2 regions of the [Clostridium] celerecrescens 18A genome follow, and region 2 is predicted to be linked to the other one. Evidence: a T-box and tRNA genes for the amino acid it is inferred to sense, from the RefSeq annotation. Region 2 holds a T-box; the other holds one or more tRNA genes.
What was found. A T-box is a leader RNA that pairs with one kind of tRNA and senses whether it is charged. The one in region 2 lies ahead of pheS (phenylalanine--tRNA ligase subunit alpha), so its partner is inferred to be a tRNA-Phe.

Region 1: it encodes a tRNA-Phe, which carries the amino acid that the T-box ahead of pheS (phenylalanine--tRNA ligase subunit alpha) is inferred to sense. The anticodon was not compared.

What each region holds. Positions count from the first base shown of each region.
Region 1 is NZ_PGET01000001.1:4,651,561-4,667,493, forward strand. It holds gene H171_RS21165 (methyl-accepting chemotaxis protein) at 1-1,873, shown strand, start outside; gene H171_RS25065 (MarR family winged helix-turn-helix transcriptional regulator) at 2,126-2,338, shown strand; gene H171_RS21175 (desulfoferrodoxin family protein) at 2,641-3,033, opposite strand; gene H171_RS21180 (DUF1848 domain-containing protein) at 3,231-4,166, shown strand; gene H171_RS21185 (MBL fold metallo-hydrolase) at 4,228-5,109, shown strand; gene H171_RS21190 (cysteine hydrolase family protein) at 5,122-5,634, shown strand; tRNA gene H171_RS21195 (tRNA-Phe) at 5,735-5,807, shown strand; tRNA gene H171_RS21200 (tRNA-Gly) at 5,851-5,921, shown strand; gene H171_RS21205 (V4R domain-containing protein) at 6,244-6,768, shown strand; gene H171_RS21210 (sensor domain-containing diguanylate cyclase) at 6,814-8,073, shown strand; gene H171_RS21215 (sensor histidine kinase) at 8,165-9,526, opposite strand; gene H171_RS21220 (LytR/AlgR family response regulator transcription factor) at 9,541-10,290, opposite strand; gene H171_RS21225 (NAD(P)H-dependent oxidoreductase) at 10,586-11,116, shown strand; gene H171_RS21230 (rhodanese-like domain-containing protein) at 11,324-11,641, shown strand; gene H171_RS21235 (SufBD protein) at 11,811-12,269, shown strand; gene H171_RS21240 (GntR family transcriptional regulator) at 12,721-13,437, shown strand; gene H171_RS21245 (citrate transporter) at 13,627-15,018, shown strand; gene H171_RS21250 (hydantoinase/oxoprolinase family protein) at 15,227-15,933, shown strand, end outside.
Region 2 is NZ_PGET01000001.1:1,459,006-1,474,938, forward strand. It holds gene H171_RS06940 (SPL family radical SAM protein) at 1-427, shown strand, start outside; gene H171_RS06945 (LysR family transcriptional regulator) at 424-1,311, opposite strand; gene H171_RS06950 (ABC transporter ATP-binding protein) at 1,425-3,155, shown strand; gene H171_RS06955 (ABC transporter ATP-binding protein) at 3,157-4,902, shown strand; gene H171_RS06960 (hypothetical protein) at 5,237-5,476, shown strand; T-box leader at 5,594-5,841, shown strand; gene pheS (phenylalanine--tRNA ligase subunit alpha) at 5,920-6,939, shown strand; gene pheT (phenylalanine--tRNA ligase subunit beta) at 6,958-9,378, shown strand; gene eno (phosphopyruvate hydratase family protein) at 9,529-10,728, shown strand; gene H171_RS06980 (MarR family winged helix-turn-helix transcriptional regulator) at 11,051-11,773, opposite strand; gene secG (preprotein translocase subunit SecG) at 12,269-12,502, shown strand; gene rnr (ribonuclease R) at 12,769-14,877, shown strand; gene smpB (SsrA-binding protein SmpB) at 14,892-15,359, shown strand; gene H171_RS07000 (BMP family ABC transporter substrate-binding protein) at 15,446-15,933, shown strand, end outside.

The sequences.
Region 1 (15,933 bases), 3.2 Mb from region 2:
TCAGTCCTATCATACGACCCGAAAGTCACTGGCCAAAAGCTTAAAGGAAACTTCGGAACTGGTTTCTGAAAAAATAACTCAGAAGCTGGAAGAGTATTCCATCATATCCGAGTCAATTGCCCTTTACATGAAGGGAAATGTGCAAAACGGTGGCAACATCAATATATTTTTACGGATCTCATGTTCCCAGTACGGCCTTAATAACATCAATATCATTTCGTCAGACGGAACCTCTGTTGTCAATGGGAAATCCTATGAGCAGGACAATGCATACCTGCAGGCAAAAAGCGGAACTCCTTTTTTATCCGATCCGATCCTTCGCAAAGATTCTGCCTCCTTTGAATATGCATACCCTTATGATGATCTGGTGGTCATCATTGAGTTTCCTTATTCAGTTTTCCAGGAGATGATTGCGGACACAAGGCTTGGTGACACCGGAAGTACTTATATTATAAACCGGGAAGGAACAAAAGTGGCCCACGAGGATTTTTCTCTTGTATTATCTCAGCAAAATGACGCTGAGTCTGCAAAAACCAGTCAAGCTGCCTATGGAGAGATTGCAAAGCTGGAAGCAGCAATGGTAAATGGCGAAACCGGCTTCGGATTCTACCATTGGAACGGAGAGAATCGGTTTGGTTCCTATGCCCCTGTGGTAAATACCAACGGCTGGTCGGTGAATGTGACTGCTTCAGAATCTGAATTTATGTCCGGTGTTGTAACTTCTATGTTAAATGCTGTTATTTTGGGTGCTGTCTCTCTGATCCTTGCGGTTTTCGTTATGCTTCGGATCACGGACCGGATAACAAAGCCCATTGGGCAGGTGGTAAATTCCATTGATCAGTTATCCGCTGGGGATTTGAGCATTGATCTGCATATGGAACGCCGCGATGAAATAGGGGGAATCGGGGAAAAGGTCAATGAAATGGCAGGAAAATACAGAGATATTATTCACGATATATCCCGGTTTTTACAGGAAATTTCTTATGGGAACCTGGCGGTTCAAAGTAATTGCGAGTATCCAGGGGAATTTAACGGAATACGAAGTTCCATGGAAATGATCGCATCCCGTTTAAATGATACTATATTAAATATCCGTTCCTCCGCCGAGGAGGTCAATTCCGGAGCCGGGCAGGTATCCGGTGCTTCCCAGGCGCTCGCATCCGGAGCCGCTGTGCAGGCGGCAACGGTGGAGGAATTAAATGCATCCATTGTAGATGTCACGGAAATGGCAGGTAAGAATTTGGATCATGTTCGGAAAGCTTCCGATTATGTAAAGGAATCCGGATCAAGGGTCAGCGCAGGGAACCGGCATATGCAGAGTCTTCATTCTGCTATGGAAGAGGTAAGCTTATCTTCTGAAAAAATATCGGGCATCACAAAAATGATTGAGGATATCGCATTTCAGACCAATATTCTGGCTTTAAACGCCGCTGTCGAAGCAGCCCGGGCCGGAAGCGCGGGCCAAGGGTTTGCGGTGGTTGCAGGAGAGGTCCGGAACTTATCAGCCAGATCTGCTGATGCGGCAAAACAAACTGCCAAGCTGATCGGAAATACGGTAAAAGCGGTTTCGGAAGGAAAAAGGCAGACAGCAGAGACTGCAGGGATCCTTAAGGAGGTCGCCGATAAATCCATTCTTGTAGAACAGGTAATGGAGGAAATCGAATCAGCCTCATTGGAACAGACCAAGGCTATGGAGCAGATCCTGGGAGGACTGTCCCAGGTATCTGCTGTGGTGCAGTCCAATGCAGCAGCAGCGGAGGAAAGTTCTGCCTCCAGTGAAGAACTGGAGGCTCAGGCCCAGGCTTTAAGACAGGAGGTTGCAAAGTTCCAACTGGCCCAGGAACCTGATTCTCACGAAGAAAATAAAAATTAAAAAAGCTGATTAACAATCCTAAATGCAAAGGGATAGTATGACTCGTTTCAGGAAACTATTAAGTTTTTTAAGAAACGGTATGAACGTTGATAAATGATTCAAATCGTTGTATACTATAAGGCAATAAATTGACGATACATTAGCATTTTCGATAAGGATGGTTTCAGCAGTGGACTATAATAAGGAATTGCATCTATTACATTTAATGCAGCAGGTTTATTCCGGCTTGATTTCTGTTTCCAATTTGTCAATATTGCCAATAAATTAGGGGCTACGAAGCAAAACGTTACGCAACTGATTGGAAGCCTTGAAAAGAAGGGCCTGGTTGCGATCGTCCCAAGCAAAAAGGATAGAAGGGCAGTTAATGTACATCTGACGGATTTAGGTCTTGAAACGTTGGTAAATTGCGGCAGCAATATGACGGTTGATTTTATGGCTGATGTTTTTAATGGATTTGGCGAGTAAGAGCTGGAAACATTGTGGAATTTACTCTTCAAATTGTATCACTTTGATGGTGCAGAGATGGATGGCTTTGAAGAGACGTTGAAGTTCCTAATACATTAAGCGATGAAGAAGTTCGGCTTGCCCTTGAATGATTCTCTCTAAGGCGGAGAAATCAGCCGTTGTCTTGATAAAAACCAGTTGAGTTGTATGCTTATGGTAAAAATTGAGGGCATAGGAATCGCCGCAGGATTATGAATCCTGCGGCGATATTGGAAACAGAGAATGCATCTTTCCTGGAGTGTACTTCAGGGAATTGTATTTCGTTACACCTCTGTTTTCCAAAATCCATGAAGATTACAGTAGGCGTAAGCGGTCTTTGGAGAATCACCATTCTCCAGAGTAAAGCAGGCCACCGGTTCGCAGTCAGGGCTTAAGCTTACTCTCATGACACTTCCTGCCGTTGTCTGTAAGCAGATCCAGGAAATGTTGTGTTCCTCGGTCATGGGATGGAACGTGCTGCCCACCTTTACGGTCACATGATTTCCTTCTGTCTCAATGACCGGAACATGTTTTTCCGTGGCACCGTCCGAAGTATTAGGTTCCAATATTTCAAAAGGCTTCAAGCTGTCCGGAAGCGCGGCATTGGGAGTACCGGAGATGGCTTCCAGAATGACGTTATGATTTTTGTCAGTTAAAAATACAGGTTCTTTTTTCATGGGGTTCCTCCAGTTGTTGATGATGATAGAAAACGGCTTCATTTCATATATCAGAATTCCCAGTTAATAGGCAAAACATTATGCCAACTTATTCCAGACAGATGCCATATTCGAAGTTCTTAAAAAGTTAAAGAGGTTGAAGCGGGCACAAGGAAGGCTTATAATGGTTTTACTAAGAAGAAACAGGAGTAAGAACTATGATACTCAGTGTCAGCAGGCGGACTGATATTCCACAATTTTATTCGGATTGGTTTTTTAACAGGCTGAAGGAAGGGTACCTTTATGTAAAAAATCCCATGAACAGCCATCAGATCAGCCGGATCGACCTATCTCCGGAGCAGGTGGAGCTTATGGTATTCTGGACGAAAAATCCGGAGCCTATGATGGAACGAATCCGGGAGCTTCAAAGCATCCCTTTCTATATCCAGTTTACATTGACAGGATATGGAAATGATATTGAGCCTGGACTGCCGGATAAAAGGCATTTGGTTGATATTTTCCGGGAAACGGCAGAAAAAGTGGGAAAAGACCGTATGGTCTGGCGATATGATCCCATATTCCTTAACTGCCGTTACAGGGAGGAATACCATTTGCGGGCCTTTGAAGAAATAGCCAGAGGCGTCTGCGGGTCTGCGGAAAAAGTTGTGATCAGTTTTCTGGACAAGTATGGAAAAACAGAACGCAACATGAAGGGAATCCCGGTAGAAGAATTGGATGAAGAAGGGATGAAAAGGCTGGGCAAAGAACTTTCGGCGATTGCAGGTACTTACGGGCTCAGGATTGAAGCGTGTGCGGAAAAAGCTGATTTAAGTTCTGTTGGGATTTCGCGAGGAAGCTGCATTGACCCAGCTATGGCAGAATACTTAATAGGCGGTCCGGTATGCAGGAAGAAGGATAAAAATCAAAGAATAGAATGTGGCTGCATGGAAAGCGTCGAGGTGGGAACTTATGACACCTGCCTGGCCGGGTGTAAGTATTGCTATGCCAATGACAGTGCGGAGGCAGTGAAAAGGAGACGCACATTGTACGATGAACATAGCCCGCTGCTGTGCGGAAGGGTGGAAGAAGGAGACAGGATTTCGGAGCGGAAAGGAAGGTCTGTCCGGAAGGACCCGACACTACCTTTCCTGTGAATCATTATCATCATTAAAACTACAGGTTTCAAAAGGATTACTATTATTGGAGGTTTCCCAAATGTATGAATTAAATCAGGTCAGCACAAATAGTTATTATGTTCAAAGCCCGGCAAAGATTGGCATTGTGAAGCTTAACGATACGGACGTATGCCTTATTGACAGCGGAAGCGACAAGGATGCTGGGCGGAAGGTACGGCAGATACTGGACGCCAATGGCTGGCGGCTGACAGCAATTTATAATACCCATTCAAATGTCGATCATATCGGAGGCAATAAGTATTTACAGAATCAAACCGGATGCAAGGTTTATGCTCCTGGTATTGAATGCGACTTTACGAACCATACCATCCTTGAACCGTCTTTCCTGTATGGCGGGTTCCCGCCAAAGGACTTAAGGCACAAATTCCTGATGGCCCAGGAAAGCAGTGCAGAACACCTTACAGAGAAGGTTCTTCCAAATGGGATGAATGTACTTCCTCTTCCCGGCCATTTTTTTGATATGGTGGGTTATAGAGATATGGATGACGTCGTTTATTTAGCAGACTGCCTGTCGAGCAAAGAAACTCTGGAAAAATACCAGATCGGGTTTATCTATGATGTATCCGCTTACCTTAACACCTTGGAAATGGTAAAGACCTTGAAAGCAAAGGTTTTTATCCCCGCCCACGCAGAAGCAACCGATGATATCGCCCCGCTTGCTCAGATCAACATTGATAAGGTACATGAAATAGCAGTTGAGATACTTGGGATTTGTAAAGAGCCGGTTATCTTTGAAAGGGTTTTACAGCAGCTTTTCAATGACTATAGTCTGGTAATGAATTTTGAACAATATGTACTCGTTGGCAGCACTGTACGCTCATATCTTTCCTGGCTAAAGGATACCGGGCGAATTGAAGTGATTTTCGAAAATGGACAGCTGCTTTGGAAAGCATTGGAATAAGGGGGGATTTAAATGGTACTGTTGGTAGTAGATGCACAGGATATGATTGTTACAAATGAACTATTTCAATATGAAACCTTTGTAAATAACATGAAGCAATTAATTCGTTTAGCAAGAACCAAGGGCATAGAGATTATCTACGTTCGCCATGATGATGGTTTTGAGCTGACTAAGGGCATAAAAGGATTTGAAATATTTGAACAATTTGCTCCAATGAATGAGGAAAAAATCTTTGATAAACATGTTAATAGTGCATTTAAGGATACGGGATTGCTAGAATACTTACACTCTAAAAACGAAAATACCATTATGATTACTGGTTTGCAAACCGATTACTGCATAGATGCAACAATAAAATGCGGTTTTGAACATGGATTTGAAATTGTTGTTCCGGCTTATTGCAATACGACTGTTGATAATGAGTATATGACGGCGGAACAATCCTACAAATATTATAATGAGAATATGTGGAATTCCAGATATTCAAGGTGTGTAAGCTTTAACCAGGCATGTGATTTGTTTTAAGGATTTTACTGAGAATTATGTTTTTTTGACATAATTTAGAAAACTTGTCTTGACAAGAGGGGAGAAATCTTGTAGAATTATTCGTGTTGCAGGTGGTTATGCCCAGATAGCTCAGTTGGTAGAGCAGAGGACTGAAAATCCTCGTGTCGCTGGTTCGATTCCGGCTTTGGGCATTGTGCTTTTCAAAGCACTTTTGAAAAACTTCAGAAATTCCTTGCGGGTGTAGTTCAATGGTAGAACACCAGCCTTCCAAGCTGGATACGTGGGTTCGATTCCCATCACCCGCTTTAACTAAAGAAACCTATTTTTGGCAATAGTCAAGAATGGGTTTCTTTTTATTTCGTGACCTTTCGCCCCTTAAAGATCTGACTTTATACACCACCATGAATTATTTATGACATTAAAAGGCCAATTTAAAACAGCTTGTTCATAATAGCATAATAAATCTTGTACAATAAAATGAATATACATTTCTCCCTGTGAATCGAAAGCCCTCCAAGTCTGTGGAAAGCCGGTAAAGAGTTATGAATTTTCTCTCGTATTCGATTGTGCAGAATCGGCGGGGGTTTTGTTATATATTTTTACAGTACATATTAAGGAGGATTTTTTATGAGTTATGAAAGCAAACCATCTCAGTTCACCTGGGAATCCCTTGGAAATATTGATGAGGGAAGAAAAAATATGGGCTCTGATGTACCGGTGCTTGTTTACCGTCTGCTGCAATACACCTTAAAGGATATCCTGGCCCGTGAATATGACGAGGAGACTTCCAGCCGCCTGTTTAGGGCTGCCGGGCATTTGGCGGGCAAAGAACTGGCAAAAAATGTACTTGATCTTTCGGGTGATTTTGATTTCTTCATCGCCAACTTAACCAATAAGCTGATGGAGTTAAAGATTGGTATTCTGCGCATGGAACGAGTGGATATGGATTCCCTGTCATTTACTCTGACCGTTTCAGAGGATCTGGATTGTTCCGGCCTTCCCATATCAGGAAAGACGGTTTGTGATTATGATGAAGGCTTTATTGCGGGGATTTTGGAAGTCTACAGTGGTTGTCAGTTTCGTGTGAAAGAGATTGATTGCTGGTCTACCGGGGACAGAACCTGCCGGTTTGCAGCTGAGAGTCTGGGATAAGGATCAGCTGGAGTTGAAGTATGAGCCGTAATAAGGAGGCAGGGGATGAACCAGGAAGATCATACGATGCTTATGACAATACAGAATTTATTTGAGAACCTGTTGTCCGGGAAACAATGTGATATTGTGGAGTCAGATGACGCTGCGCCGGAATGGCAGAAACTAATTGGACAGATCAATCAATTGATTCAAGATATCAATGAAGTGAACCACCTGGCGATTGACTTATCGGAGGGAAGGCTGAATGGAACACTTCCTTCCAGGAGTAATTATCTGTCTGGCTCCCTTAAGCAGCTGCACTCGCGGCTCTCTGTTCTGACCCAGAGCGGGAAACTGCTTAAAGAAGGATATGTGGTCAGCAAGCTTGAGTATTCTGGAGAATTATTTGATATGTTTAACGATTTGATTGACCGGGTTGCAGACGCATCGATAAGAGATAACGGGGAGGCAGCCGGTAAGATTCCAGCTCCTGTCAGCAGCTGGCGTTATCATCAAATCCTTCAGGCGCTTGATCTCCTTCATATTTCCGTATTAGAGGTAGACTTTGGTGGACATGTGGTATATGCCAATCGCCCTGCGAAACGGATATTGGGAGATATTGAAAATCTGACGATTCAACAGGTACAGGGTAATGTCCTGTTGACGTTGATCACAGAGCTTGGTGAGCAGGATAACTTTCCGGTTTTTCGTGAAGTTTATGATGACAGCAATAACACATGGTATCGGATTATGTCAAACAGGTGCATGCTGCCCAATGGTCAGGTGCTGTACCTGTATGTTATCGAGGATGTCAGTGATTGGAAAACCAGAGAACACCGCTTGCAGATGACTGCGTCGACAGATATCATGACGGGTGCATATAACCGGGAAACAGGGCTGAAGGAACTGGAAAAGACCTTGTTATACAGCGATGTTCCAAGTTGCCTGGTCTTTATTGACATTGACAACTTAAAGGTAATCAATGATACATACGGTCACGATGAAGGTGATTATACCATTAAGAGCATTGCGAAGGTGATTTTACACACTGTTCGCAGCTCGGATGTTGTCTGCCGGTATGGCGGCGATGAATTTTTCATCATCTTTAAAAACTGTATGGAGAATACTGCTGAAAAAATCATAGAAAGAATGCACTGTGTACTGAAAAATCTGGAATGCACAGCTTCAAAGCCCTACGGAGTGTCGTTTAGCCACGGCAGTTTGTCGTTTGACTCCGAATCTGGATATACTACGTCAAATCTTTTGCAGGAAGCGGACCGAAGAATGTACGCATGCAAAAAAAACAAAAAGAAAGAGCAGATTTAACCTCATCAAGCAGCGAAGAGGATATCCGATTGTATAACCGGAATTATAAAGCGGGGCAAGGCAGCAGAAAGCGGCTTGCCCCGCTTCTTTTTCATCCTTTCTGGTTTTCGCTCAACCTGGGAATATGGATTCTGACCAGGAATGTCTTGTTTTTAAAATCCTCTTCATATATAACAAAACCACCTAAACCTTCTGCAATTTGTTCTACGATTCTAAGCCCCAGTCCATGACATTGCTTTTCTGGCTTTGTTGTAAGGAATTTTCCGTTATGCACATGCGATTTGCCGTTATAGGAATTGACCACCTGAAGCGTGACCCACTTCAGCTCGTTAGTACTGACAATATCTATAAACCGATCTGAAACCGGGACCTTATAGCATGCTTCCACAGCATTATTGATAAAATTCGAAAAAATACGGACTGCATCAATTGTAGACAACCCCGTGTTGCGGGGAAGAGATACGTTTGATGAGAGGCGAATTTTATTTTCTTCACAAATATTAGAAAGATCCTGAAGCATGGCGTCCAGAATAACACTATCGGAATATTTTTTATGGACAACCACTTTTTTCTGCATCTCTTCAAACATATCATCAATCAGAAGAAGAGCCTTTTCATTATCATTTGTCCGGATCAATGATTTTAATACTACCATCATGGATCGGTAGTCATGCTTGAAGGCCCGGAAGCTTTCCGTGTATTTCTGATATGATTTGTAATGCCGCACCTGCCGTTCGTACTGCTCCTCCAGCATTTCCATTCTCCATTGGTACTCCTGCAGTTCCGTACTCCGGATCGATTGGTAAATGGCGTAGATGAGCATGCCAATGGTAAGGACATAAGCTCCTAAGCCAATATTTACATACCACCTGCCGTAAGGAGATAAGATGTTACCGGATGAAAATATATCAAAAGGAAATAAATCACGTCCGGAATTAATGACAACCAAATTGGCTGCAGCTGTAATCTCATAAGTAACGACATATTTAAGCTGATTGCGGTTATACAAAAAGAGCTTTAGCTTGTCATCGGGGAGAATGGTCTTATATAAAATAGTAAGGAATAAAAGTACTAAAGGAAGGACCAAAACGGTACTTGCATAGTAAGTCTCTATATTAGAAAGATCTTGGCCGCCGAAAATAATCGCACTGATTACTGCCAGTATGCCGCGGAAGCAGTAAGCGTTTAACACCGAAAAGCTTCCGCCATAGACTGCCTGCAGCCAGTCCATACCAGTGGAAAAGCGTAGCCCTATGGACATGGCAATCATGATTACTGGAAGCCTTAGCCATCGTATACCTAATGGGGTTAAGTAGATATACGATGAGGCGATAATTGCCAGAATAAGCATAACTTGAATAGGCCTTTTCTTTTGCATAGGAAAAAGCTTACGGTAGTAAAACAGAAAAAAATAATAATACAGGAGAACTACCGGAATAACAATATAGATCATAGCTTCTCCTTCTTCTAAGATAAACTTTTGGAAGTGTAAATATGAAAACGTGAAATATAATCAGAAAATGCCTTTTTCAGGGATTGAACGTAAGTGACTCCTACTGGAACTGTTTCTCCGGTTTTTAACTGGACGGTCTGCTGCCTAAAAGTCACGATATAGGGCAGATGAATCAGGTAAGAACGGTGCGACCGCACAAAGTCTTTTCCGGAAAGCCTTTTTTCTATGCGTTCCATGCTGCCGTAGAATTTTGCCGTTTTTCCATCGCTGTAATGTACCGTCACAATTCTTTGCCAAATTTCAAAATAGGAGATTTGATGGATAGGGACTGCGGTTGTCTTGCCGTCAAATTCAAAAGTAAATAATTCATCATCTTTTTTTGAAGCAAGCTCTGCTGCCTTCAGGAAAACTTCCTCAAACTTTTCTGCACTTGTATTATCTTTTAAAAGATATTGAAGAGCATTTACATCAAATGCCTCATAAACATAGTCTTCATAACTTGTTAAAAAGACGATTTGTGCTTTGCAGTCGCAATCCCGCAGCTTACGGGCCGTCTCCAGCCCATCTGTTTTGCCCATCATGACATCTAAAAATATAATATCTGTTTGTTCAGGGGCTTCGGAAAAATGAAAAAGCAAGGATTCTCCGCTTAGATAACTGGAAACCTGGATCTTTATCTGATGCTTCTCTGCAATTTGGGAAATTAACTCCGCGTATTGATTGATCGCACATCGGTTGTCATCGCATAATGCTATTTTCAGCATATTTTGTTTAACTCCCTTCTTCATAAAAAACTAGTTATTAATTGTCTATTATGATCCTCTCTTCCTATTACCCCACCTATTTTTATTGTCCAGCTCATTTCCTTTTATTTTGGGAAATGCCAGATTGTCCAAAGGGGCTTATCATTTGTTTAGACCTTACGGTTATATGATAATATTTAGGATTGGATACGTCAAGTGATTAATCCTAAACAATTGTCTGTAACCAAAATTATAGTAATAATGGTATATTTTTTACTTATCTGTTATAATAATAACTGGATGTTTCTGAGCTTTTTTGGATACTTTTACAGGACAACAACGCAAAGCGATGATTATAGAGTCCATGCTTGAAGCCGCTTTACAGATATTCACAGCACCAGTTTACGTCTATTATGTTCCGGGGCAGATGAAGGCGTTTCTTGACCATTTTGGGTACCAAAGGATGGCTCATCAGCCGAGAAAGGAAATGTTTCATAAGCAGGTTCTTATCATTTCTACGGCCGCAGGTGCAGGAACCAGGTCTGCACTGAGGGATTTAAAGGATAGCATGACCTTTTGGGGCATTTCGCATATTTATACATTTGGAAGGAATGTCTATGGAAGCGATTGGGATACGGTGGCTGGCAAAAGGAAGGCAAAGCTGCAAAAGAAAATTGACAGGCTTTCGGATAAAATCAAAGGAAAAAACAAACTGGTAACTCCTTCTTTGAAGATTAAAACTCTATTTTATGCCATGAGGTTTATGCACAAACAGTTTCATTTTAACCCTGCGGATGTGAATTACTGGGAATCTTTGGGATGGTTTGAAAAGGAAAGGCCATGGTGATTCGGATTTATTAACTCTTTGATCCGAATTCATTTGGATTTTCCAATATTGCGAATATCCCATTGACTCGGACAGCCATGCTCTTGTATCTTGTTAAAAATAAGAATAATTCTCATTTATGTAACAATGTCACTGAGACATTGCCTTATAACCGTTATAATGAGACCATCGTTATAAGAATAATTTAAATGAGAAGGAGATGCTGAAATGAGCATATTTAACTTTTTTTCTAACCATTCGGATTTTGCTTCCGGAGTTGAGCAGGCAAACAACACGTCCAATGCAGTATTGCTGGATGTACGTACGGTACAGGAATATGCCAATGGTCATGTTCCTGGCAGTGTTAATATGCCGCTGGATCGTTTGGAATCCATTAAGCTTAACAAAAATAATCCGGTATTTGTTTATTGCCGCAGCGGAGCCCGCAGCAGACAGGCCTGCCGTTACCTGCGGACCTATGGTTATTCTGTTACAGATATAGGCGGAATCGCGGATTACCGCGGCAAACTGGAAAAGGGAACATAACTGCATGCCAGGTTCTTATCACCTGCTGGCGCATCATTGCCTGTTGCCGCATTCTTTCCTCTGGGAGTATATGGGAAGGTGGTCTGGCTTTTGATATCCATGATGGTTTTGGGAATCGGGCATATTGGTATTCATCTGCAGCATCACAGGGAAATGGACGGTAACGGCAATGGATAAAATTGAAGAATTAGTAAATGGGTTAAGAAATCAAGATAATGATTATGCTTATCAATGCCTGAAACAGCTTGAGGAGGAATGTGGCAGTTCCGATTCTGTTTACCCCTATTTTGACGCTATCACGGAAATGCTTTATGACCCAAACTCATATGTCAGAACCAGGGGCATCATCCTGATTGCCGCCAATGCCAAATGGGACAGGGACAACCGGATTGACGAAATAATCGATGAGCTTTTGATGCATGTAATGAACGAGAAGCCTGTCACGGCAAGACAGTGCATTAAGGTTCTTCCTCAGATTGCCGCAAGCAAGCACCATTTGGCTGATTGCATCATCGATGCGCTGGAATCTGCCAATCCGCAAAGATATAAAACCAGTATGCAATCACTGATTTGCAAAGATATTCAAAATGCACTGAAAAGCATTAATCGTGTTCAGCGAAAAATATAAACATGCCATCAAACCTGTAAAAATTATGATGATTTTAATACGGAGCCTCGCTCCATGACTGGATCCCAGTCATGGAGCGAGGCTCTCTTTTCGTTATGAAAAGGACTTGTTCATCGCCTTCTGCGCTGCTATTGGGGCAGATTTTTAAGGAATGCAAGTAAACTTGTATGCAATCCTCCAGCCGGAGCATTTTTTGGGATAATATGGCATTTATTTGTGAAAAAAATCAGAAGTACGCCAAAAGATTAATAATTAATGTAGAAAATGCTAATAAAATAGTTGATTTTAGAAAATGAATGTGATATATTTTACAAAGTAAATAAATAGAAAATGATTGTAATAACGCATATTTCGAGTACTGATATGCATTTTGCGGGATACTGATGTGCAATCCTGATAAGTGCTTGTGTGCAATTGGATACAACAGTTTTCATAGGGAGGCAAAAGAGTGATGGAAGTAGAAGTAGAAGTAGGAAAAGGTGACCAGAGGAGCGACATCTATAACCAGCTGCGCATGCAAATATTGAATTTGGATATTCGGCCAGGTGAACGCCTGAGTGAAAATATTCTGTCCAGCCAGATGAATGCCAGCCGGACGATGGTGAGAGATGCACTTTCCCGACTGGTAGAGGAAGGATATATCGTCGTTTATCCTCAGAGAGGAACTGAGGTCACGCTGCTTGACAGCGAACGAATCAGGCAGGCCGTTTTTTCTCATAATGTGCTGGAACAGGCAATCATTGAAGAGATCTGCCGCCAGGGTCTTACAAAATCTCAGCTCGAACAGCTGGAAGAGGTCCTTAATTATCAGAAATTCGAGGTAAATAAAGATAATCCCATTGATTTTCTGATCGTGGAGCAGCAGCTTCATTATCTGCTTTCTACCTTTTGCGGCCATGAGTATGTCTGGGAGGTTTTCCGGACCATGGATTGTGATTTGCTGCGTTTGAATTATCTTCAGTATACAACATTTAACTATAAGACAGACATGTCTTCCCTGACGAGCCTTGAACACGTCCAGGTGGAGGGACGTCTTTTGCTTGATAATCTAAAGCGCAGGGATGCAGAAGCCGCATGCCTGATCTGTGCCAATCATTTTAATTCGGTTCTTTGGAATGCGGGAACGCTTCGGGGAATCTATCCACAGTTCTTTTCCGGACAGGCGTAAAAACCAGCCCGGATGGAAATAAATATTTATTATGATGAACGCCCTGAGGGCATACCTTTTTGCCCAATAAGCATGGGCAGAAAAGATGAAAGGAGTATGGGAAAAAGATCTGAGAGAGACTGCCGCCTTAAGGGAGCGGCAAAGGAGTTTGCATTGTATGGAGAATAAAAAGTCATAGGAGGTATTACTTTGGAGTACATTATTGGAATCATTTTATTAATTTCGTTCTTTGGCCTGGCGTATTACTGTATCAAGGGTCATAACCTGATGATCGGCTTCCTGCTGATTACGCTTCTTTGGACCATCCTTCCAATCGGAGGAACATTTTTTGCAAGTGAGTCATTCCTGACGTCTAATCCAATCCTGCAGTTTGGAAAAGACAACACACTGATTGCCGCTTTAAACAAGATTTATCAATCTGCCCCTGAAGGTTGGGGAACCACTCTGGTTAACGTTTGCTGGGGTGCCTGGTTTGGCCGCGTGCTTATGGATACCGGAATTGCTTCCACGCTGATCCGTAAGACTGTTGAATTAGGCGGAGATAAGCCATTTGTTACAGTGGCTCTGTTAAACATTGTTACGGCTTTGATCTTCACTGCCATGACAGGAGCCGGCCCGGTTATCGCAATCGGCGTTATCGTGCTTCCGATTCTTATGTCTTTGGGTATTCCAAAATCTGTCGCACTGTTTACTTTTATGGGTTCTGTTGCATCCGGTATTTACTTAAACCCGGTAAACTTTGCACAGTACCGTGCTTTCTTTATTAAACCAGAAGAGATGCCAGAGTTCACCCTCGGCTGGTATGCATCACACTGGGGCTATGCTGCCCTGGTTATCATGCTGGTTGCAACAACCGTACTTGCTGCATTCTATTTAAAGCGTGCAAAAACCGTACATGCATGGGCTGCTCAGACCCGCAGCACAGCATCTGAACAGAAGAATGCTCCTTTTTACACACTGCTTCTTCCTGTTGTACCGGTTGTTCTTAAGATCTGGCTGGATTTCTCCGTAATCGGCGGTTTTGTAATCGCAGGATTCCTGGCTCTGTTCCTTTGCGGAAGAATGAATGGGACGTTCAAGGAGAACTGCCAGCTTGTTAACAAGCTGTTCTATGATGGTGTAGTTGATACCGCTCCGCTAGTAGGATTCCTTCTTACTCTTCCTATGTTTAACCAGGTAGCAGCTTATGCTTCTCCTTATTTCAAGGTGATTTTAGGCAACGTAATGCCAAAGAGTGAGATCGTTGTCTGTATCGTGTTCGCTGTTCTGCTTTGCATGGGATTGTTCCGTGGACCGATGACCCTGGTTGGATGTGGAGCCGCAACCCTTGGCGTGTTGTCCAATGTTGCTTCCTTTTCTGTACCGTTCTTATATGCGGTATTCGCTATTCCGACAATTACAGTAAATATCGGAAGCTGTATCACCCAGTCATGGGTTGCATGGGGACTTGCTTATACAAAGGTTGAATCAAGAGATTTTTTAAAGCTATCCATCCCCAACGCATATCTTGCCGGCGTGCTGCAGTATGTCGCAACCTTTATTATGTTGGGCGGACTTGGAGCCGCATGGTTCCTTTCATAACAAGCACAGCCTTAATATTGAAAACCCGAACTCTTCAAACTTAAGAAAGATCACCCATAGGTCCGGGCGCGCCTTTGCGCACCCGGACGCTTTTCACAATTCATCTGAATGAGAGAATAAATATTGTTAAAACTAAGGTGCAAACACCTAACAAGTATACCTTTATGCCAGAATGCGTGGCTAGGAAATGGAAAGGAATGGAAAATTAATGGCAGAACGAATACACAGACCGGTTCGTATGGGAATTGACGTAGGCGGTACCTATACCAAATGCGTTGCAATGGATAACGATACCCATGATATTATCGGAAAAAACGAAGTAAAAACGACACATGACCACAAAGACGGCGTTGCTGCCGGAGTTGTGCAGAGCTTTAAGAACTGCATGAACGAAAATAATATCTCTCCGGAAGATGTGGTTTTCGTGGCTCACTCCACCACCCAGGCTACCAATGCCTTTATCGAGGGCGATGTGGCAAGCGTCGGAGTCGTAGGAGTAGCAGGGGGTGGTCTTGAGGGCTTTCTGGCAAAGCGCCAGCTGGCTTTAAAAAACATTGTGCTGGATGAAAAAGTCGGCCGTATGATCAAAGTGTATAATACCTTTATTAAGAAAAAAATGCTGACAGAAGATATCATCAATAAGAACATCGATGATCTGCTTGCCCAGGGCTCTCAGGTAATGGTGGCTTCCATGGCCTTTGGCGTGGACAGTATGGGGGAAGAGCAGATGATCCATGACTGCGCAAAGAAGAAAAATGTGCCTGTAACAATGGCTTCCGATATTACAAAACTTTACGGACTTACCCGCCGTACCCGTACGGCGGCAATCAATGCCTCCATTCTGCCGAAGATGATGATGACTGCAAATGCAACAGAAACCTCAGTAAAATCTGCGGGCGTCAACGTGCCCTTAAT
Region 2 (15,933 bases):
ATCCAGTCCCTCGGAGCGCCTGGCTTTGGTTGAGGCATTAAGGAAGAACGGAATATTTACGGGAATCTTATTGATGCCGGTTCTTCCGTTTCTGGAGGATAACGAGGATAATATCCTTTCGATCGTAAAAGCCGCCCATGAAGCCGGAGCCAGCTTCATTTATCCGGCTTTTGGTGTGACTTTACGCAATAATCAAAGAGAATGGTATTTTGACCGCCTAAAAGAGCTGTTCCCCCAACAGGATTTGGTGTCGGAATATATCAGGCGGTATGGCAACAGTTATCAATGTACAAGCCCGGGAGCCAGAAAGTTATGGCAGGTATTTTCCCGTGAGTGCGAGCGGAATGGCATATTATACCGGATGAAAGACATCATTCATGGGTATAAAAAGAATTACGAAGTGACCCAGTTAAGTCTTTTTGATTAGGAAAGGGACATCAGTTCTCCGAAATAGGAAACAAATTCTTTGGCTATGTTTGAAACATAGCCATTTTTTTTATACACGGCTGCCATTCTGGTAACAGTATCCGCAGAGTCGATCTCCCTGAATACGAGGTCCTTGTGTTCTCCTATTTTGCTGATGGATTCAGGCACCAGAGCGATTCCAAGTCCGATACTTGCCCATTGGAGACAGGTTCTGGCATCATCATTGCGGCAAAAAACATTGGGCATGATACCGCTGTTTTGGAAGGCCAGGGAGATGATGGAATCAAACCGGCGGTAATAGATCAAGGGCTTGCCGGAAAGGTCTGTCAGCCTGATTTTATTCTTAGGGACGCCTGAAAAAAAGGACGGGTTTCCAACCGCTATTAATGGCTCGTCTTTTCCGTACATGCATTCAAAGCCCTCTGCATTAAAAGGTGTCCTGATAATCGCGCATTCCACAATCCCGTTTTTCATCTTTTCCAGAAGCTCGTAGGTATTTCCTTCTGTGACCTCAAACCGGACCTTTGGATGGGTGCAGCAGTATATCTTTAAAAAATCGCGAAGCAGATTGCCGGAAGAAGAGATAGTTCCCAGCTTTAAAATTCCTTTGGAAGCAGTTGGAAAATGATCGAGTTCTTCCACAATGGAGTCCATCATGGACAGGATGTCTTTGGCTCTGGAATAGAGAAAAGCACCTGCTTCCGTCAGTTCTGTTTTCCTGGAGCCACGTTCAAAAAGCTTTACTCCAAGCTCTTCTTCCAGCAAAAGGATCTGCTTACTTAGAGGCGGCTGGGATAACCCCAGCTTTTTTGCTGCTGCTGTAAAGCCTCCGGTTTCTGCAATTGTGGTAAAATAATAAAGCTGCTTTGAATTAATTGGATTCATTGGGATATCCTCTATTTCATATTATGTATTGTATTATTATACCAAAATGGTATAATGTTACAAGGTATTATTCCAAAAATGTATTTAATTTTTATAAGCGGAGGAATATTAGGATGAAAAAGCTCCTGAAATATTTAAAGGACTATAAGGTAGAAAGCATTATGGGGCCGTTATTTAAGCTTCTGGAAGCCTGCTTTGAATTATTGGTGCCTCTTGTAGTGGCAAAGGTGATTGACGTAGGGATCAAGTCTCAGAATATTCCTTATATACTTAAGATGGGCGGATTATTGGTTCTGCTTGGCGTCATAGGCCTTGTCTGTTCTATTACGGCCCAGTATTTTGCGGCAAAAGCAGCGGCCGGCTTCGGAACTTCTCTCCGAAATGATTTGTTTGCCCATATCAACAAACTGTCGTACCAGGAAATAGATTCCATTGGAACTGCGACCCTGATTACCCGTATTACCAGCGATGCCAATCAGGTACAGTCTGGAGTTAATTTATTCCTTCGTCTGTTCCTTCGTTCTCCGTTTGTGGTATGCGGTGCCATGATCATGGCATTTACCATCAATGCCAGGGCAGCTCTGGTTTTTGCAGTACTTATCCCGGTTCTTTCCATTGTTGTCTTCGGCATTATGCTGATCAGCATCCCATTGTATAAAAAGGTGCAGAAGCAATTGGATCAGGTGCTCTTGGCTGTCAGGGAGAATCTTGAAGGAGTCCGTGTCATCCGTGCGTTTGACCGCCAAAATGGTGAAATACGCCGGTTTGATGAGGAAAATGGCCTTTTAGTACGTTTCCAGGTTTTCGTAGGAAAGATTTCAGCCTTAATGAATCCCCTTACCTATGTTTTGATCAACCTGGGGATCATCGTTTTGATCAACACCGGCGCGAGACAGGTGCAGAGCGGCATCATCACTCAGGGGGCAGTGATTGCTTTAGTAAATTACATGTCCCAGATTTTAGTAGAGCTTGTAAAACTGGCAAATCTGATTATCACGATTTCAAAGTCCTTAGCCTGTGCAGGCCGGATTAACGCTGTGTTTGAACAGGAGCCAGCCATTACAGAAGTTTCGAATAAGGGTGTGGAAGAAAAACAGGATGCTCCCGAAGTAGAATTTGACCATATGACCTTTGCCTATGCAGGGGCCAAGGATGCGGCGTTAAGCGGTTTATCCTTTCAGGTCATGAAGGGGGAGACCATTGGAATCATCGGAGGAACAGGTTCCGGTAAGACCACCCTGGTAAATCTGATTCCCCGTTTTTATGAGGTCACAGAAGGATCCGTAAAGGTAGGAGGAGTTGACGTAAGGCAATATCCTTTGGGACAGTTGAGGGAGCTGGTGGGAATTGTTCCCCAAAAGGCGGTGCTTTTTAAAGGAACCCTTCGGGAAAATATGAAGTGGGGGAAAAAAGAAGCAACGGACCATGAGATTTATGAGGCTCTTGCCACTGCCCAGGCAAAGGATTTTGTAGAGGAAAAAGGAGAAGGACTGGAGCTTCTGATCCAGGCGGGAGGAAGGAATCTTTCCGGCGGGCAGCGGCAGAGACTAGCCATTGCAAGGGCATTGGTAAAAGATCCTCAGATTCTCATCATGGATGACAGCGCTTCTGCCCTGGATTTTGCTACTGATGCCAGGCTTAGAAAGGCAATTAAAGAAAGTACCGGGAATATGACTGTTTTCCTGGTATCCCAGAGAGCTTCCAGTATTAAAAACGCGGACAGGATCCTGGTCTTAGATGACGGGCAGATGGCAGGCTGGGGAACTCATGAGGAGCTGTTAACTTCCTGTCAGGTTTACCGGGAAATATGCTTATCCCAGCTGTCAAAAGAGGAGGTGCAATAACATGAACGTAAAAAAATACAGATCCACTGTCAAACGGATTTTTCGCTGCATTGGCCGTTATAAATGGGGAGTCGCTGCTTCCCTGGCCTGTGCTTTTGTCACAGTTTTATTGACTTTATACGTTCCCATCCTCACTGGCCGGGCCATTGACTGCATTGTGGGAGCAGGAGCTGTTGATTTTGCCGGCATGTGGACGATTTTAAAACAAATAGGAATCATCATTGCAATAACAGCGGTGGCCCAGTGGCTTATGAGCCATATCAACAACCTGGTTACCTACCGGGTGGTGAAGGATATCAGAACCCAGGCATTTAATAAGCTGGAGATCCTTCCTTTAAAATATATTGATTCCCATTCTCACGGAGATATCATAAACAGGATTATCACAGATATCGATCAGTTTTCCGATGGGCTGCTAATGGGCTTTACCCAGCTGTTCACCGGAGTCCTTACCATTTTTGGAACATTGGTTTTTATGTTTTCCATGAATCCGGGCATAACGGTTGTGGTGGTTCTTGTAACTCCTGTTTCACTGTTTGTTGCCAGCTTTATTGCAAGAAAGACCTTCCGCTTGTTTAAGATGCAGTCTCAGACCAGAGGGGAGCTGACTTCTCTTGTGGAAGAGATGCTGGGGAATCAGAAGGTGGTGCAGGCCTTTGCCCATGAAGCCGATGCACAGGAAAAATTTGAAGATATTAACGAAGATTTGCGTGTCTGGAGCCTGAAAGCTACATTCTTTTCTTCCATTACCAATCCAGCGACCCGCTTTGTGAACAGCCTGGTTTATGCCAGTGTTGGAATCGCCGGAGCTTTTGCGGCTGTAAAAGGACTTTTATCCGTAGGACAGCTTTCCAGTTTTTTAAGCTATGCCAATCAATATACAAAGCCATTTAATGAAATATCTGGTGTGGTTACTGAGCTTCAAAATGCCCTGGCCTCTGCTGCTCGGGTGTTTGAACTGATTGATGAGGAGCCTCAGGTCCCAGAGGAGCCAGACGCTGCAGTGCTCAGCAATGCAAAGGGAGAGATATCTCTGGAACAAGTGTACTTTTCCTATAATCCTGAGATCGCCTTGATTGAGGATATGAATTTAAACGTACGTAAGGGCCAGAGAGTAGCCATCGTAGGCCCTACGGGCTGCGGAAAGAGTACGGTAATTAATCTCCTCATGCGTTTTTATGATGTGGATTCCGGTTCCATCCGGGTAGATGGGAAAGATATACGCCATATGACCAGACAAAGCTTAAGAACCAGTTACGGTATGGTGCTGCAGGAGACATGGCTTAAATCAGGGACCATTCGCGAAAATATTGCATATGGAAAGCCGGATGCGGCTGAGGAAGAAATCATTCTTGCGGCAAAGGAGGCTCATGCCCACAGTTTTATCAGGCGTATGCCGGAAGGATATGATACTGTTATATCGGAAGACGGCGGAAACTTATCCCAAGGCCAGAAGCAGCTTTTATGCATTGCCAGAGTTATGTTGTGCCTTCCTCCCATGCTGATTCTTGATGAAGCCACTTCATCTATTGATACCAGAACCGAGATAAAAATTCAAAAAGCTTTTGGAAAAATGATGGAAGGGCGTACCAGTTTTATCGTCGCTCACCGTCTTTCTACGATTAAAGAAGCGGATGTGATACTGGTAATGAGGGATGGCCATATCATTGAGCAGGGAACTCATGAAAGCCTGCTTTCCCAAAATGGATTTTACGCACAGCTTTATAACAGCCAGTTTGCTGTGTAGCTTTGATTAGATAATAAAAAACAGCGTCAGAAAGATATCTGGGATATACTTTCTGGCGCTGTTCTTTTTTTCACTGTTATGATATACTTTAAAAAGTTCGATATTAGTTATAATAACTATATAAAAGGCGGTAGGATTATGTTTGAAATCATTATGGAAGCCAGGAGGGCGGTCTGTTTCAGGCCCGTAAGAATTCCTTTGCAGTTTACGGATAAGGGGAGGGGGTATGGATAAATTTTGTGATCACATGACGGCGGTTTAAGATATTGATTCTGTAAAAGACAGTGTAAAAATCTTGGCCGTATTTTATGGTTTTAAAGAACAGGGGGAAAAAATGAGTTTTTTAGATATTATTTTGTTGGGCGCATTGTTAACAGAGAGTGTGCTTTTAATTGCGTTGGCCCATTTTTACAATAAAGAAAAAGAAAAAGTTCAGATTGAGAAAACAAAAAGAGCCGAAGATAAGGAGTATATTGATATTTTTATAGAGCATCTGGAAAAACGGGCTGAAACCTATGAAATACTCCTTGAATTTAAAAGAATTTTAGAAGAAGCTTATAAAGATGCGATTTAAGAAAGGAAAACGGACAGAGGCCGTCTTATTTCCTTCTGATATAAGCCATATCAAAATAATCCTTGACATTTTGATCATCCGTTATTACAATGGTACGTAACGTTACAATTAAAAACATCAAATGCAATGAAGGTGTAAGTAAATCCTTAATTTTCTTCCAGAGAGAAAGGGCCATCGGCTGTAAGCCCTTTTAAGTTCAGATAAGAGATTGAATTTCCCACCGAAGCAGCATGATTGAAACCAGCGACAGCTTTGGCTGCCGGTCTGGCGGGTAAGTCATGACGTCAATACACGTTACGTATACCGAGTGCCTGTGTCATACGCAGGAATCAGGGTGGTACCGCGAATATAGCTTCGTCCCTTTTTGGGGCGGAGCTTTTTTAGTTCATTTCGCTGTTATAGCGGTAAAAGTAAAATTTGATCATGAAAAGAAGGAGAGCACGATGAAGGACCAATTGGAAAAAATCAAACAGGAAGCGTTAAAGCAGATTGAAGCTTCCGATGCGCTGGAAAAACTAAACGACATTAAAGTTGCTTATCTTGGAAAAAAAGGTGAGCTAACCAGTGTATTAAAGAGTATGAAGGATGTTGCTCCGGAAGACAGGCCAAAGGTGGGCCAGATGGTAAATGACGCCCGGGCCGTGATCGAGGGGAAATTAGAGGATGCCATATCCGCTCTGCAGAAAAAAGCCAGAGAAGAACAGCTGAAAAAAGAAGTAATTGATGTAACCCTTCCCGGCAGACGAAATAAGGTAGGCCACACCCATCCAAATACCATTGCTCTGGAAGAGGTTGAGCGAATCTTCGTTGGGATGGGATATGAGGTCATTGAAGGGCCGGAAGTGGAATACGATTCCTATAACTTTGAAAAATTGAATATACCTAAGAATCATCCGGCAAGAGACGAACAGGATACCTTTTATATCAGTGATAACATCGTATTAAGAAGCCAGACATCACCGGTCCAGGTCAGGACCATGGAAAAAGGCAAGCTGCCGATCCGCATGCTGGCCCCCGGCCGCGTATTCCGGTCTGATGAGGTGGATGCAACCCATTCCCCTTCCTTCCACCAGATAGAAGGACTTGTAATTGATAAAAATATAACATTTGCAGATTTAAAGGGGACCCTTGCAGAGTTTGCCAGAGAGCTTTTTGGCCTTGAGACAAAAGTGAAATTCCGTCCGCACCATTTCCCGTTTACAGAACCAAGCGCGGAGATGGATGTTACCTGTTTCAAATGCGGCGGAAAAGGCTGCCGTTTCTGCAAAGGCTCCGGTTGGATTGAGATTCTTGGCTGCGGCATGGTTCATCCAAATGTGCTTACAATGAGCGGAATCGATCCCAATGAATATTCCGGCTTTGCATTTGGAGTTGGATTGGAGCGGATTGCCCTGTTAAAATATGAAATTGATGACATGAGATTATTATATGAGAACGACATCAGATTCTTAAAACAGTTTTAAGGAAAGGAAGATAGATCAATGAATACACCATTATCATGGATTAAGGCATACGTTCCGGATTTAGACGTAACGGCCCAGGAATATACAGATGCTATGACGCTTACCGGATCAAAGGTTGAGGGCTATGTTTGTCTGGATAAAAACTTAGAGAAAATCGTTGTTGGACAGATATTATCCATTGAACGTCATCCGGATGCGGATAAACTGATCATCTGCCAGGTCAATGTTGGAGCGGAAACCGTACAGATCGTTACAGGCGCATCCAATGTAAAGACAGGAGATAAAATTCCTGTGGTATTAGACGGAGGCAAAGTGGCAGGAGGCCACGACGGCGGCGCTCTTCCGGAAGAAGGAATCCAGATCAAGAAAGGGAAACTAAGAGGAATCGAATCCTGCGGCATGATGTGCTCCATTGAAGAGCTGGGCTCTTCCAATGAAATGTATCCAGATGCACCGGAAAGCGGGATTTACATTCTGCCTGAGAATACGGAAATAGGTGCTGATGCCATAGAGGTGCTGGGCCTTCGTGATTCCGTATTTGAATACGAGATCACCTCAAATCGTGTGGACTGCTACAGTGTAATAGGAATTGCAAGAGAAGCGGCGGCTACCTTCCGTAAGCCCTTTGTACCTCCGGTGGTAACAGCCACAGGAAACAGTGAGGATATCCATGACTATTTAAAGATTTCCGTAGAGGATAGCCGTCTTTGTCCCCGCTATTGTGCAAGAATGGTGAAAAATATCAAGCTTGCTCCTTCCCCGGCCTGGTTGCAGAGACGACTTGCAGCATGCGGAATCCGTCCGATTAATAATATCGTGGATATTACCAATTATGTGATGGAAGAGTATGGTCAGCCAATGCATGCCTTTGACTATGACCTGCTTGCAAATCATGAAATCGTTGTAAAATGCGCGGGAGAAGGCGATACCTTCCAGACCCTTGACGAACAGGAAAGAAAGCTTGACAGCACCGTTCTCATGATCAACGACGGAGAAAAGGCTGTAGGAATCGCCGGTATCATGGGCGGAGAGAACTCCAAGATTACCGATGAGGTGAAGACCATGGTATTTGAAAGCGCCTGCTTTGATGGAACCAATATCCGCCTTTCTTCTAAAAAAGTCGGATTAAGGACCGATGCTTCCGGTAAATTTGAAAAGGGACTTGATCCTAACAACGCTGAGGAGGCGATTAACCGCGCGTGCCAGCTGATTGAGGAGCTGGGTGCAGGAGAAGTCGTAGGCGGCATGATTGATATATATCCTGAAAAGCGGGAGGGGAAAAGACTTCCCTTTGAGCCAGAAAAGATGAATCGGCTTCTGGGTACTGAGATCGAAGCGGAAACAATGCTTGGATACTTTAAAAAGCTGGATTTGGAATACGATGAGACAGCAAATGAAATCCTTATTCCCACCTTCCGTCAGGATTTAGACTGTATGGCGGATCTGGCGGAAGAAGTTGCCAGATTCTTTGGATATGACAAGATCCCCGTATCCCTGCCCACCGGTGAGGCAACGACCGGCAAACTGTCATACAAATTAAGAGTTGAAGAGGTGGCTAGGGAAGTGGCGGAATTCTCTGGATTTTCCCAGGGAATGACCTATTCTTTTGAAAGTCCCAGGGTATTTGACCGTCTGCTGATCCCGGAGAACAGTCCGCTTCGTGTGACCGTAAATATATTAAATCCTTTGGGAGAGGATTTCAGTGTTATGAGGACATCACCTCTTCATGGAATGTTAAACTCCTTATCCACCAACTACAACCGCCGCAATAAGAATGTCCGCCTTTATGAGCTGGCCAATATTTATCTTCCAAAGGCGCTTCCATTGACCGAGCTTCCCGATGAAAGAATGCAGTTTACCCTGGGATTTTACGGCGACGGCGATTTCTTTGATATGAAGGGTGTGATAGAAGAATTCTTTGATAAAACCGGAATGCACAAACGGCCTCATTATGTTCCAAAGAGTGGTAAAACATTCCTTCATCCAGGAAGACAGGCAGATATCATTTATGATGGGGTAACCATCGGATATCTGGGAGAAGTTCATCCGGAGGTGGCTGACAACTATAAGATTGGGGACCGGGCCTATGTGGCTGTGATCGATATGCCATCCATGATTCCATTTACAAGCTTTGACAGAAAATACACCGGAATAGCGAAATATCCGGCTGTTACCAGAGATATCAGCATGGTGGTGCCAAAGGAAATTCTTGTCGGACAGATCGAAGAGATCATCGAACAACGGGGAGGAAAGATACTGGAAAGCTATGAGCTTTTCGATATTTATGAAGGAACCCAGATTTTAGCAGGATATAAGTCTGTTGCTTATTCTATCACCTTCCGCGCAGGCGATCACACCTTAGAAGAGCAGGAGGTTCTTGCTGTAATGAAAAAGATCCTTAACGGATTACAAGGATTGGGAATTGAACTTCGGGCATAAACAAATGCCGTTTTACAAGTATGACATCAAAGAAAGATGCCAGGATGAAAGAAAAATCTCCTGGCATCTTTTTTCTCTCTGCCTGCATGGACGTGATAAATTCCGTCAATCCTTACGGTAAGAATGTAAGAAAGGACAGGAGGCAAAAAGATGTTTAACAGCCTTGATATTATAGAAATAACAGGAAGAATTGTCCGGGATTCCTGGGGGTATCCCGGGGTAGAAGCTGAAGTGATTCTGGAAAACGGTGCTCATGGAAGAGCGACGGTTTCCCTGGGAGACACAGGAAGGGCAGAGAAACAGGCAGAGCTTGTGGGTGACTGGCTTTCAGAAACAATATTGTTTGAGGATGCATCAGACCAGGGAAGAATCGATCGGATGCTTTCCCAGGCAGCAGTGAACCGGGGAGAAGAGGTTGGGAACCAGGGTGTTCTGGCTTTATCCATGGCGGCTGCAAGAGCAGCGGGGGCAGGACTTCATCTGCCGCTTTACCGTTATCTGGGCGGAACCTCGGCTCCTGTGATGCCGGTTCCCATGATGAGTATGATAAGCGGAGGCGGCGGGGAAAAAGGTCTTGATTTTCAAGAGATCATGATTGTTCCTCAGGGAGCAAATTCCTATTCGGAAGGACTTCGCATGGGAGTGGAGATTTACCAGACATTAAAAAGGCTTTTATCCATAAGCGGCTTTAGCACCTCTACAGGAGATGGCGGCGGCTTTGAACCTGATATGAAAAATTCAGAAGAAGCATTGCATTATTTAATGGATTCCTTTAAGCTTACCGGATATAAGCCGGGGACAGACGTGCTGGTGGCCATCAATGCTGATGCAGACCGTCTGTATGTGAAAGAAGATGGCACTTACTGTTTTTCAAAGGAAAGCAGGAAAGGTGGAATCTCCATAAACAGGGCGCAAAAGGATATGCTCGCCTATTATCTGAGGCTGGCGGACGGCTTTCCCATCTGTGCGGTCCTAAATGGTCTTTGGAAAGAAGATCTGGAAGGACGAGAACAAATGATGAAGCTCTTGGAGCACCGTACGCTTTTGGTATCCGATGATTTTGCTGCGGCTAATGCGACGATCATCCGTATGGAACAGGCGGGGACTGTAACCGGGGCGTTGGAAATGGTGGAGAAGGCAAGAAAAGCCGGACATAAAGTGATCATTGCCAGCGATGGAAAGGATACGGAAGAGTCATTCCTGGCGGATATGGCAGCAGCTGTCGGTGCCGATTATGTGAAGAGCGGAGCACCGTGCAGAGGAGAATGCATCTCCAAATACAATGAACTTTTGCGCATTGAAGAATTTTATAGAAAATTTGGACGGGCTGTTATGGAATATTCTAACTGACCGGCCGAAGGAAAAAAAGTACAGTAGTGCCTGGAGAAGCATGAAAAAGGCAGCGTTTTTTACGGCCGCTGCCTTTTTCATGCTGTTTTAACCGATAACTGGCTGTATTAAAAATCAGCATAAACTGTATTCCCAATTACCAGCACGCCCCATCTTTTTGCCCCAAGATGGTGCGAATGAGATGATTTACGCCATATATAAAAAGTATAATAAAAGACATGATTGCTCCTTTCTGCCTGAAAAAAGGCGTAAAAAAATAAAGCGCTGCCAATCGGCTTTCAGAAAGACAGCGCCTATGCTGTTATTAGCAGGATATCGTTGCTTATTCTTCGTCAATGTGAGGAGCTTCATTCAGCGGAGACATATGCCTGCCGCCACCATGTCTGCCAAAGCAATTGGAACCGTGTCCGTTGAACCTTGGATCATTGTGGCCCGGTTCAAAATGTCCGGCGCCGTGCGAGCCTCCCGGTCTTCTGTCTGGACAGCCATGAAAGCATTCCCTGCGGTCAAAAGGATGTCTGCCCCCACGCATAAACATCATGTCAAACCTTTCATCACCCAGTCTTTCACGTGCAGAGCGCATCCATTCAAGCCTTTCGTCATCTTCATCATCACCAAGCTGGGCTTCAAGTACCTCAGTGATGCGGTCGAGATACTCACCAAAGACCATTTGTTCCTCCTCGTTGAGACAACTGAAGATATCTTCGAAATTCGGGCGGGGCTGCTGCTCATTCTTTCCTTTTTCCGTTAGCTGTACCAACATGACGCGTCTGTCAGCTTCTGAAGGGGTGCGGGTGATATAACCGCCTTTCTCCAGTTTGTTAAGAAGCTCGTTAAGAGATTGTATCCGGATGCCTAACAGATAAGACAGGTCTTTTGTGCTGATTTCAGATTGTATTTTTAGCATCGCCAGAACCCTGCCTTGCCCGCGGGTTGGATCAGCCATGGGTCCATGTTCCGCATGTTTCTGTAAATGGTGGCGCTGCAAGAGCCATTGCAGCTTTGAAAATTTTTCGTAAAGTTCTGTAAAGTTATCTTCCATCATATTATAAACCTCCTAAAATTGAATATTCATCAGGTACCTTAAATATATTGTAACGGTACCTGATAGAAATGTCAAGAAAAATTTCATAAGGTACCTGTTTATTTCATATGCCTTAGTTTTTGTTATTATAAATTCCTTATAAAAGCAAAAGGAAATTAAATTTATAAAAGCGAAAAAGTCTGAATATAGGAACAATGGGATAACATACCTGGCGCGTGATGCCAAAGATGAAGAATAATGATATAATAAGGAGGGATGCGATGAAAATCATATTATGAAAAGTTTTGCGGGGATAAGAGATAAATGCTTATCAAAGGTGAGTGAGCGATTAAGACGCTTCTATAATAATAAGGTCAGAAAAACAGGGAGAGCTTCTTTATAAAACATCATGTAACAAGGGCACATGATGATTGAATATAAAAATATAAAAATATATTGTATTTTCAGAAAAATTATGGTATGATATCCTTTGTTTGACTATAGGAGGTGGGAAACGTGATCAGGATTATTTTATCAATCATATTTGTTATCATATGTGTTGCTTTATCAGCAATAATCCTTTTACAGGAAGGAAAGAGTCAGGGCCTGGGTTCTATCGGCGGTATGGCTGATACCTACTGGGGCAGAAATAAAGGCCGTTCCATGGAAGGAAAACTGGAGAAATTCACAAAATACGGTGCAGTCCTGTTTTTCATTTTGGCGCTGGTACTGAATCTGAATATACTGTAAAGATTAAACACTCTTGTGATATGGCAACAAGGGTGTTTTTTTCGCATTATAGGGAAGTTTCGTAATACCTACTGGTAAAGTGCAGATAATATATTATGGCTTATCGGAACTTGTAAAGCAAGTTTCGATATAAGGGCTATTTTTAGCCCTTCCATACGATTATCGGAAGTGCTTCTTGCTTCCGATAAAAAAGAAATGATTAAAAAATAGATAAAAATCAAGAGAGGAAGACAATGACAGAAGAACAGTTAACGCAAAGAAAAGCCATGCTTCTCCAGCTGATAAATGATCCTGCCTATGCACCTATGAAATTAAAGGAATTAGCCATTCTCTTTGACATTCCAAAGGATCAGAGGGAAGATTTAAAAGAGGTACTGGATACCCTTTTGGCAGAAGGAAAGATTGGTATATCACAAAAAGGAAAATATGGTAAGCCAGATATCGGCTCCATTGCCGGTGTGTTTTCCGGACACTCTAAGGGTTTTGGGTTTGTAGCGGTAGAAGGGCTGGATCAGGATATTTTTATTCCGGAAGACAAGACAGGCGGAGCGCTTCACGGTGATACCGTGCTGATTACTGCAGAATCAAAGTCAGGAAACGGAAAAAGAGCTGAGGGCCATGTGATCAAGGTGCTTGTCCATGCAAATGAGCAGATCATAGGGTTCTATCAGAAAAATAAAAATTTTGGTTTCGTTATTCCGGACAACCAGAAGATTTCTAAGGATGTGTTCATTCCTCAGGGCAAGGACATGGGAGCCGTGACCGGTCATAAGGTTGTGGTTAGAGTTACAGATTTCGGCGGACCGGAACGTAAACCGGAAGGGATGATAACCGAAATAATTGGCCACGTCAATGACCCTGGCACGGATATTCTTTCGATTGTAAGAGCATATGGACTTCCGGAGGAATTCCCGGACAGCGTAATGAAGCAGGTGGAAGCAGTACCTGATGCAGTGACCGGAAAAGATATGCAGGGCCGTCTTGATTTGAGAAATTTACAGACAGTTACCATTGATGGAGAAGATGCAAAAGATCTTGACGATGCTATTACTATATCTAAAAAAGATCGTGTCTATACTTTAGGCGTTCACATCGCTGATGTTACGAATTATGTAACGGAAAACAGCCCTTTGGATGAGGAAGCATTGAGACGGGGAACCAGCGTTTATCTTGTGGACCGGGTAATTCCCATGCTGCCTCATAAGCTGTCAAATGGGATTTGTTCCCTAAATCAGGGAGAAGACCGGCTGGCCTTAAGCTGCATCATGGACATTGATGAAAACGGTAATGTAATGGGACACAGGATAGCAGAAACCATCATAAACGTGGATCGGAGAATGACCTATACGGCAGTCAACGCCATTATCTCTGACCGGGATGAGTCGGTTATGAAGGAATACGAAGCCTTTGTTTCCATGTTTGATCAGATGAAGGAACTGGCTGATATTCTGCGGGAGAAGAGAAAGAAGAGAGGCTCCATTGATTTTGATTTCCCGGAAACCAAGGTGATTCTTGATGAACGGGGAAAGCCTTTGGAAATCAAGCCCTACGAGAGAAATGCAGCAACTAAAATCATTGAAGATTTTATGCTGATGGCAAATGAGACAGTTGCAGAGGATTATTTCTGGCAGGAGATTCCTTTCCTTTACCGGACCCATGACAACCCGGATCCGGAAAAGATGAAGAGCCTTGCCACTTTGATTAATAATTTCGGATACTCCATCCGTTTTCATAATGGTGAGGTTTACCCGAAGGAAGTACAGAAGCTGCTTGCCAATGCGGAGGATACGCCAGAGGAGGCACTGATCAGCCGTCTGGCCCTTCGTTCTATGAAGCAGGCTAAATATACAGTGTCAAATACCGGGCATTTTGGCCTGGCGGCTAAATATTATACTCACTTTACTTCTCCAATCAGAAGGTACCCGGACTTACAGATCCACCGAATCATTAAGGAGAATTTAAGGTCAGGCTTAGCTGGAAAAAGGATCAGCCATTACGATAAGATTCTTCAGCAGGTAGCCGTCCAGTCTTCTGCCATGGAGCGGAGAGCCGATGAAGCAGAGCGGGAGACCATTAAGCTTAAAAAGTGTGAGTATATGTCTAAACACATTGGGGAAGAGTTTGACGGAGTGATTTCCGGTGTGACAAACTGGGGGCTTTATGTGGAGCTTTCCAACACCGTGGAAGGCTTGATCCATGTGAATCAGCTCCAGGATGATTATTATCACTTTGATGAAGAGCATTATGAGCTGGTAGGTGAAATGACAAGGAAAACCTTTAAACTAGGTCAGCCTATCAGGGTCATGGTATTGGGTACGGATAAGCTTTTGCGTACCATCGACTTTATTCCGGCGAAGAGTTTTGATGAGGAATAACAGGAGGAATGAAAATGGGGAAAGAGAGTTTCAAATTAATTGCCAATAACAAAAAGGCATATCACGATTATTTTATAGATGAAAAATTCGAGGCTGGTATTGAACTTGCCGGAACAGAAGTAAAATCCATCCGCATGGGCAAATGCAGCATTAAAGAGTCCTTTGTGAGAATCGATAAAGGAGAGGTTTATGTCTGCGGCATGAACATCAGCCCGTATGAAAAAGGGAATATCTTTAACAAGGACCCGCTAAGGGTCAGAAAGCTGCTGCTTCACAGGGCTGAGATCGGAAAGCTGGATGCAAAGATTGCTCAAAAGGGCTATACCCTGGTCCCTCTGCAGGTATATTTTAAAGGCAGCCTGGTGAAAGTGGAGATCGGCCTTGCCAGAGGTAAAAAGCTATACGATAAGAGAGATGACATTGCGAAAAAGGATCAGAAAAGAGAACTGGAAAGAGACTTTAAGGTGAGAAATCTTTCATAGAGTGCCACTTTAAGCCTCCTGAATAATCTGTACAGAAAGCTGTTTTAATGCTAAAATAACCTTAGAAAATGTTGGAGGGAAAATGGATGGCATTATATGATTACGTAGGGGCGTTAAAGCGGGGCCGAAGGCGATATCAGGCTTCTGTGTCAAAGGGAGAATATCCGTATCTGCCGGTCCTGGATCAGATCCTGTCTTATACGGATATTGTTTCAGAAGTGAATTTGGGAATCATGGATATTCCTCTGGAAAAGGTGGTGGGTACGAAAACGGAGGGACGCACCAGCGCCTTTGCCAGTAATTTCATGCCTCTATTGTCGGAGAAATCGGAATTTGGGGCGAAATGGGCATATTTATATGACCATCAGATTGAAGAGGGGATCCATGATCCTATTGAAGTCTTTGAATTTATGAACCAGTATTATGTTCAGGAAGGCAATAAAAGGGTCAGCGTCTTAAAATATGTTGGTGCTTTCAGCATCTCTGCCTCTGTAACCCGCCTGATTCCAAAGAGGACTGATGATTTAGATAACAGGCTTTACTATGAATTCCTGGATTTTTACCAGGTTTCCTT